Regions from separate parts of the Mycobacterium sp. NGS34 genome, predicted to be linked through region 1. Evidence: riboswitches for the same ligand, from Rfam matches in the RefSeq annotation. Region 1 holds a riboswitch; the other holds the start of a gene.
What was found. A riboswitch is a leader RNA that binds a small molecule or an ion and turns the genes downstream of it on or off. The one in region 1 is predicted to bind cobalamin.
Positions count from the first base shown of each region.

Region 2: it holds a riboswitch for cobalamin, as region 1 does, so the genes downstream of both, AC5Y7V_RS07555 (PPE family protein) here and AC5Y7V_RS09285 ((2Fe-2S)-binding protein) in region 1, are expected to answer to the same signal.

Region 1 covers NZ_JCALDM010000003.1:83,879-88,290, reverse strand. The annotation lists gene AC5Y7V_RS09295 (glycosyltransferase) at 1-1,087, shown strand, start outside; gene AC5Y7V_RS09290 (DUF3046 domain-containing protein) at 1,111-1,305, shown strand; gene AC5Y7V_RS09285 ((2Fe-2S)-binding protein) at 1,296-1,976, opposite strand; cobalamin riboswitch at 2,015-2,145, opposite strand; gene recA (intein-containing recombinase RecA) at 2,311-4,412, shown strand, end outside.
Region 2 covers NZ_JCALDM010000002.1:544,279-548,690, reverse strand. The annotation lists gene AC5Y7V_RS07565 (PE domain-containing protein) at 1-314, shown strand, start outside; gene AC5Y7V_RS07560 (AMP-binding protein) at 334-1,977, opposite strand; cobalamin riboswitch at 2,057-2,239, shown strand; gene AC5Y7V_RS07555 (PPE family protein) at 2,275-3,840, shown strand; gene AC5Y7V_RS07550 (cation efflux transmembrane domain-containing protein) at 3,845-4,412, opposite strand, start outside.

The DNA of each region.
Region 1 (4,412 bases):
GGGCGACGAGCCCGTCCTGTTCACCGGCGCGGAATGGACCGGCGCCGCCCGCGCGGCCGGCGTCGACGCCGTCGAGTTGGACGGGCTGACCGCCACCGACGAGGACCTCGACGCCGGGGCCCGAATCCACCGGCGCGCGGCGCGCATGGCCGTGCTCAACGTCCCGGCGCTGCGCGACCTAGCGCCCGACCTGGTGGTGTCGGACGTCATCACCGCGGGCGGCGGGATGGCCGCCGAGCTGTTGGGGATCCGCTGGATCGAGCTCAACCCGCACCCGCTGTACCTGCCGTCGAAGGGGCTGCCGCCGATCGGCAGCGGGCTGGCGCCCGGCACCGGCTTCCGCGGCCGGTTGCGCGACGTCACCATGCGGGCGCTGACGGGGCGGTCGTGGCGCGCCGGCATCAAGCAGCGCGCCGCCGCCCGGCTCGAGATCGGGCTGCCCGCCGTCGACCCCGGCCCGCTGCGCCGCCTCATCGCCACGCTGCCCGCGCTGGAGGTACCGCGCCCGGACTGGCCGGACGAGGCCGTCGTCGTCGGGCCGTTGCACTTCGAGCCCACCGACCGGGTGCTCGAGATCCCGCCGGGCGCCGGGCCGGTGGTGGCCATCGCGCCGTCGACCGCCTCGACCGGCACGTCGGGCCTGGCCGAAACCGCGCTGGAGTGCCTGATACCCGGGGAGACGCTGCCGGCGGGATCGCGCCTGGTGGTCTCGCGGCTGGGCGGGGCGGAGCTGACGCTGCCGCCGTACGCGGTGGCCGGGCTGGGGCGCCAGTCGGACCTGTTGGCGCACGCCGACCTGATGATCTGCGGCGGCGGTCACGGGATCGTGGCCAAGACGCTGCTGGCCGGCGTGCCGCTGGTCGTCGTCCCCGGCGGCGGGGACCAGTGGGAGATGGCCAACCGGGTGGCGCGCCAGGGCAGCGGGCGGCTGATCCGGCCGCTGACCGCCGACGCGCTGGTCGCCGCGGTCGGCGAGGTGCTCTCGTCGCCCGGCTACCGCGAGGCCGCGGGGCAGGCCGCCGCCGGTGCCGCCGACGTTGCCGACCCGGTGCGGGTGTGCCACCAGGCGCTGGCGCTTGCCCGGTAGCGGCCCTGGGTATGTTGGCGGGCGTGCGGCTGACGGAGTTCAACGAGCGGGTTGTGTTGCGGTTCGGGTCCACCTACGGCGCGTCGGTGCTGGTGGACCACGTGCTGACCGGGTTCGGCGGCCGCACCGCCGCCCAGGCGATCGAGGACGGGGTCGACCCGCGCGACGTCTGGCGCGCCCTGTGCGTCGACTTCGACGTGCCGCGCGATCAGTGGTGAGTGTGCTTTCGTGCGTCACGGCGAAACACGCAGTCGCCGCAGACCGATCTCCCGGGAACGCGATAGAACAGGCAACAGCTGCGACGCCGGAAGCCCAGATGCGAGCCGGTGATCACGCCGGAACCGGCCAGCATGCCGGTGTCCAGTAGGGATTCGGTCATCGCGACGATCGCGGGCCGCAGGTCCGGGCGCGCGACGAGCAGCGCCCGGGACGCCCCGACCAGCGCCGACGCGATGTTGCCGGCCAGCAGGGCAGGAGCCAGCTTGACGCGCAGTCCCGCGGCGAACGGGTTCATGTGCCCTTTGACCACCACGCGGTACAGCGACTTCGCCGACGGGCGGTCCACCGCCCGGCCAACGGGTTCCGGGATGCGCAGTTGCGCCCCGTCGTCGGCGCGCTGCAGGTGCTTGAGGTCCGGGACGACGCCGTGGCCCAGTGCGCACGCCAGCACCGGCGACCACAACCGGGTGGCGTGGCCGAGGTGCACCAGCGAGGCGGCGATCCGCAGGTCCGACGTGTGGTAACGCCGGGCGGTGGCGTCGATCAGATCGGCGAAACCGTCGGCGTAGGACTGCCGGACCGGATGCCACCCGGCCGCGTCGCCACCGACCGTGAACGTGAAAAACCTTTTGTACGAAGATATTTCGGCCAGCTCGGCAGAAATGTCCATGCGCAACCAACCCTCTCTGGGGAAATCCGCCCCAGTGTCGTGAGGAAGCGCTGACGGTGAGTGTCTGGCTCTCGGGTTAGGACGTGTCCGTCCCCGATCACAGTGGCGGGACCGCACCGGATTCACACCGGTTTCCTCTGGTTGAGGCCCCGTCAGCGCCTGTCGGTAGCAAATGTTGCCACACGCCGTTCGCCGTGCCCGGCGTGTCTCCTTGAATCGAACACGTGTTCGGCTACTGTGGTGAGCGTTCGGAGACTTGTCGGACCCCGCGCCTAGGGTCACGGCCAACCGACCGATACCGGTCACCGACACACCGACGATAGGAAGAGGCATCATGGCGCAAGCCCCCGACCGTGAGAAGGCCCTCGAGCTGGCGATGGCCCAGATCGAGAAGAGCTACGGCAAAGGTTCGGTGATGCGTCTCGGCGACGAGACGCGTCAACCGATCTCGATCATCCCGACCGGATCCATCGCACTGGACGTGGCCCTGGGCATCGGCGGCCTGCCCCGGGGCCGGGTGGTGGAGATCTACGGCCCGGAATCCTCGGGTAAGACCACCGTCGCGCTGCACGCCGTGGCAAACGCCCAGGCCGCCGGCGGCGTCGCGGCGTTCATCGACGCCGAGCACGCGCTGGACCCGGATTACGCCAAGAAGCTCGGCGTCGACACCGATTCGCTGCTGGTCAGCCAGCCCGACACCGGGGAGCAGGCCCTGGAGATCGCCGACATGCTGATCCGCTCCGGCGCGCTGGACATCCTGGTCATCGACTCGGTGGCCGCGCTGGTGCCGCGCGCGGAGCTCGAAGGCGAGATGGGCGACAGCCATGTCGGCCTGCAGGCCCGGCTGATGAGCCAGGCGCTGCGGAAAATGACCGGCGCGCTCAACAACTCGGGAACCACCGCAATCTTCATCAACCAGCTCCGCGAGAAGATCGGCGTGATGTTTGGGTGCATGAACTATTCGACCCGTGTGACTCTTGCAGATGGCACCACCGAAAAGATCGGCAAGATAGTCAACAACAAGATGGACGTCGAGGTGCTGTCCTACGACCCGGAGACGGACCAGGTTGTGCCTCGCAAGGTTGTGAGCTGGTTCAACAATGGGCCAGCGGAACAGTTCCTCCAGTTCACAGTCGAGAAGTCCAGTGGTAACGGCAAGTCGCAATTCGCTGCGACGCCCAACCACCTCATTCGCACACCGGGCGGCTGGACAGAAGCCGGTGATCTCATTGCAGGCGACCGAGTGCTGGCCACCGAACCCCATCTGCTCAGCGATCAGCAGTTCCAGGTGGTATTGGGATCGCTGATGGGTGACGGGAACCTCTCATCCAACCGACGCGATCGCAATGGGGTCCGTTTCCGTCTGGGACACGGCGCCAAGCAGTCGGAGTACCTGCAGTGGAAGACCGCATTAATGGGCAACATTCGGCATTCGGTGCGAGAGAACGCAAAGGGCGCGAGCTTTGTCGACTTCACCCCACTGCCGGAGCTCGCTGAATTACAGCGCGCGGTCTATCTCGGGGACGGCAAGAAGTTCTTGTCCGAGGAGTATCTCAAGGCGCTAACACCACTTGCACTGGCTATTTGGTACATGGATGACGGCTCATTCGCATTGCGTTCCAAGGGATTGCAGGAGCGTACGGCAGGTGGCAGCGGGCGCATCGAGATTTGCGTCGAAGCCATGAGCGAAGGCACACGGGCACGATTGCGTGACTACCTTTGTGATACGTACGGCTTGGACGTGCGTCTGCGGCACGCTGGCTCAGCTGGTAAGGCGGTGCTGGTGTTCTCCACTGCTGCCACAGCAAAGTTTCAGGAGATGGTCGCGCCATGCATGGCACCGTCCATGGAGTACAAGCTGTTGCCGCGTTTCCGCAGTCAGGGGATAGTAACGCCACAGTTCATCGAACCCACGCAGCAGTTGGTACCAGCCCGAATTCTCGATGTGCATGTCAAACCGCACACTCGGTCAATGAATCGGTTCGATATCGAGGTCGAGGGCAACCACAATTATTTCGTTGATGGGGTGATGGTGCATAACTCACCCGAAACCACCACGGGTGGGAAGGCTTTGAAGTTCTACGCGTCCGTGCGCATGGACGTGCGCCGCATCGAGACGCTCAAGGACGGCACCGACGCGGTCGGTAACCGCACCCGCGTCAAGGTTGTCAAGAACAAGGTGGCGCCGCCGTTCAAGCAGGCCGAGTTCGACATCCTCTACGGCAGGGGCATCAGCCGGGAAGGCTCGCTGATCGACATGGGCGTGGACCAGGGCTTCATCCGCAAGTCCGGTTCCTGGTTCACCTACGAGGGCGAACAGCTCGGCCAGGGCAAGGAGAACGTCCGAAACTTCTTGGTGGAGAACGCCGACATCGCCAACGAGATCGAGAAGAAGATCAAGGAAAAGCTCGGCATCGGTGCGGTGGTCACCGATGA
Region 2 (4,412 bases), on a different contig from region 1:
GATCCGGGACCGACGGCAGCGTCTCAGGCATTGGCAACCACTTCAGCGGCGCGGACCCCCTTTTCGGTTTCGACGGCTTCGCCTCGGGCTTCTTCAACTCGGCCAGCGGACCGTCATTCATCAACGGCGAGACCTCGGGCTTCTTCAACTCGGCCACCGGCGGGACCATCGCGAACGGGCAGAATTCCGGCTTCTTCAACGTCGGCATCCCGGGCAGCGTGGTGGGCGCCGGCAGCAGCGGCCAGATCTCCGGCCTGCTGAACTTCGGCACCCTCCTGTCCGGGTTCTTCAGCCTGAGCCGGCTGTTGCCGTAGCGCCCTCGCGGCCAACAGCTCACGGCTGATCTGGTACCGCCTGGACTGATTGCCCCGCTCGCACGCCCAGCAGCCGCTTGAGCACCTTGCCGCCGGCGTTGCGGGGCAGCGCGTCGACGAACAGCACGTCACGGGGAATCTTGAAGCGCGCCAACCGGTTCCGCACATACTCCTGGACGTCGCGCTCGGTCAGCGACGCGCCCGGCCGCGGCACGACGTAGGCGCGCAGGCGCTGCCCGAACTCCTCGTCGTCGACGCCGACGACCGCGACGTCGAGGATGCCGGGGTGCTGCGCGAGCGCATCCTCGACCTCGCCCGGGTACACGTTCTCCCCGCCGGACACGATCATCTCGTCGTCGCGCCCGTCGATGAACAGCCGGCCGGCGGCGTCGAAATGGCCGACGTCGCCGGTGGACATCAGGCCCCGGATCGACTCCTTGGTGCCGCCGCCCGTGTACCCCTCGAAGGCGAGCACGTTGCCGACGAAGATCCGTCCCGGCGTCCCGGGTGGCGCCTCGCGCCCCTCGCCGGTGAACACCTTGACAACCGACCCGGGCACCACCCCACCGACGCACCCCGGCGCGACGGCCAGGTCGGCGGGCGTGGCGATGGTGGCGTAGGCCACCTCGGTGGAGCCGTACATGTTGTAGACGACGGGCCCCAGGTCGCGCAGGGCTCGGGCGGCGAGCGCGGCACCGAGCTGGGATCCGCCGACGAACACGATGCGCAACGAGGTCAGGTCGCGCTCGGCGAGGGCCGACCAGCCCAGGTCGAGAATGCGCCGCAGCATGACGGGCACGACGATCATGGCGCTGGCCCCGTGGGCGGCGACGCTGTCCAGCGCCTGCTCGGCGTCGAAGTGGCGGCGCAAGACCAGCGTCGAGCCCAGCACCATCGCGTACATCGCATGGCTGAAACCCATCGAATGAAACAGCGGCACACAGCATTCGGTGACTTCGCGGCCGCGGAACGGCACCTTGCCGAGCAGCCCGCCGACCGGGATCAGCGAGTAGGGCTCGGAGCGCAGGGCGCCCTTGGGGACGCCGGTCGTCCCGCTGGTCGAGATGACGATCTTGGGCCGGCCGCCGGAGCTCGGCGGCGGGCCGGGGTCGCCGCGCTCGATCAGCGCGTCGAGGGTGTCGGGCCCGGGCGTGTCCGCCCACGCCCGAAGGCGGCCCAACCGCGGATGGGCGTCGGCGACCACGCCGGCGTACTCCTCGTCATAGACCAGGAGGTCGACACCCTCGCGGGCCAGCACCCCGGCGAGCTGGCTGCGGCCGAAGCCGGTGTTGAGCAGCAGCACACCGGCGCCCGACTTGGCGGTGGCGTAGACCGCCTCCAGGAAGCCGCGGTGATTGCCCGTCAGGATGGCAACGCTGGCGCCGGGGCCGAGGCCGCGCCGGCGCCACTCGTTGGCCAGCGCGTTGGTCCGCTCGTCCAGCTCCCCGAAAGTCAGCGGCCCACGCTCGTCGATCAGCGCCAGCCCGTCGCGATCCCGCGCGGCCGCGATCGCCGTCGCCGCACCCATCAGGCCGTAGCGGTCGAGCGCCCGGAGCACCGGCACGATCCGGCCGGGCGGCATCGTTCGCAACCCCCCGGACCGGGCATACATCAGCAGCGACGAGGTTTCCAACCCGAGACGCCTGAGCACTTTCGCGGTCATTGCTTTGACTCTGCCCATCGATCGCGGCGTCGCTAAGGGCGCAACGCCACCACCGGCCGGGACTTTGGTCACGGCGCGCCGACCGCGGGCGTGCGACAATACTGCGCGTAAGGCGATGACGATGCAGGAAGCCGGTGCGAATCCGGCGCGGTCCCGCCACTGTCATCGGGGAGCGACCCTCATCAGCCACGGCGTGAGCTGGAAGGCGAGGCGAGCAGCGATCCGAGAGCCAGGACACTCGCGTCGTCGCATCCTGCGACCCGGGGCGGTGTACCCCGAGAGAGCTGGCAATCCCTCATGCCACATTCGTCATGGCAGCGCGCCCCGATCTGGATGGCGTCCCCGCCGGAAGTGCACTCAGCGTTGATCAGCAGCGGCCCCGGGCCGGGCGCGTTGCTCGCGGCCGCCGCGGCCTGGAGCGCTCTCAGCGCCGAATACGCCTCGGCGGCACAGGAACTCGAATCGCTACTGGCGGCGGTGCGGGCGGGGTCGTGGGCCGGCCCGGCCGCCGAATCCCATGCGGCCGCCCACGCCCCGTATCTGGCGTGGCTGGAGCGGGCCGGCGCGGACAGCGCCGCGACGGCCGCCCAGCATGAGATCGCGGCGGCCGCCTACACCGCCGCGCTGGCGGCGATGCCGACCCTGGCCGAGCTGGCCGCCAACCACGCGGCCCACGCGGGGTTGGTGGCGACGAATTTCTTTGGCATCAACACGATCCCGATCGCGCTGAACGAAGCCGACTACGCGCGGATGTGGATCCAGGCCGCCACCGTGATGAGCGGGTATCAGGCCGCGACGACGGCGGCGGTGGCGGCGGCACCCCGGGCCACCGCGGCGCCGCAGATCGTGACGGCCGATGCGCTGGTGGCCGCGGCCGCCGCGCCATTACCCCCCGACCGGCAGGACGACGTCCTGCAATGGTTGCAGCGCAACGGGTTTACCGACTTTTACTACACCCACCTGCAGCCGTTGATCGACTCGCTGATGCTGGACCCATTTTTCCAGTCGATGTTCTCCGGCTTCGATCCGTGGCTGCCCGTGCTGGGCAATCCACTGAGCTTCCTCAGCCCGTTCAACATCGCGTTCGCCCTCGGCTACCCGATGGATTTCGGTTCCTACTCCGCCTTTTTGGCGGAGACGTTCGCGTTCATCGGGCTGGATGTCACCGCGGCTTTCGCCTCGGGCAATCCCACGACCATCGGCTGGACCCTGGTTTTCGTCACCGTCGAAGCCGTCGGCACGGTCATCACCGACACCATCGCGTTGCTCAAGACCCTGCTGGAGCAGAACATCGTGCTGCTCACGGTTTTCCTGCCGCTGATCACCGCCTCCTTGGCGCCGCTGGCCGCCGTCCCCGCCACGCTGGGCGGCCTGTCCGGCCTGGCCGGCATCAAGGGCCTGATCGTCGTGGTGCCGCCCGCGGTGCCCGCCGCCATGCCGCCGGTGGTCGCGCTTGCCCCGGGCATCCCGGCCCCGAGCCCGCCCCCGCCCGCTCCGGTCCCGGCGCCGGCTCCGGCCGCCGCCACCGCGGCGGCGCCGATGGCCGGGCCCCCGCCACCGGCCGGCGCGCCACCGACGCTGACCGGGGCGGCCATGGGCGCCGGCATGGACGGCTCCGCCTATCTGGTCGGTCACCTCAGCGCGAACACCCGTCGGACGGCGGGCGCCGCCGCGCGGAAGGAGGCGCCGGAGCCGGACAACGCCGAGGCCCCGGCGGTCGCGGCGACGCCCGAGCAAGCCGGATCGCCGCGGCGCCGTCGCCGGCCCAAGGCGACGCGGCCGGGCCGCGGCTACGAATACATGGATCCCGAGTCCGAGGCACCGCGCCTGCCGATGCTCCCCCAAACGTGGGAACCCCGGTGACCGCTCAGCAGCTGCAGGAGTGGCCGCGCCACGTCCGGACGCCCTGCCACGCGGCGGCCCCGGCGACCCCGAGCCCCACCGCGGGGTCGACCCACCACGCGCCCGACCACAGTCCCGTCAGCGCGAGCGTGATCAGCACCCCGGCGGCCTGGACGCCGCACAGGTAGTTCTGCGTGCCTTCGCCCTCGGTGGCCTCCGAACCGAGCCGCGCGCCCAGTCGGTGGTTGGCCCGGCCGAGGATCGGCATCAGCACCAGGCCGAGGGCGGCCAGCGCGATGCCGATCACCGACGTCTCGGCGTGGTGCCCCTCGGTCAGGTCCCGGACGGACTCGGCGGCGATGTAGGGGGCGGTCAGCCAGAACGACACCGCCACACCGCGTTGCGCGCGCCGCTCGGCCGTCTCGGACAGCGCCCGCGCGCCGCTGAACCTCCAGATCACCATCGCGCTGGCCAGCGCCTCGGCCCCGCCGCCGAGCGCCCACCCGGTCAGCGCGATCGACCCGACCGCCAGCCCCTGCCATAACCCGACGCCGCCCTCGACCAGCACCACGACCATGCTGACCCAGGCCAAC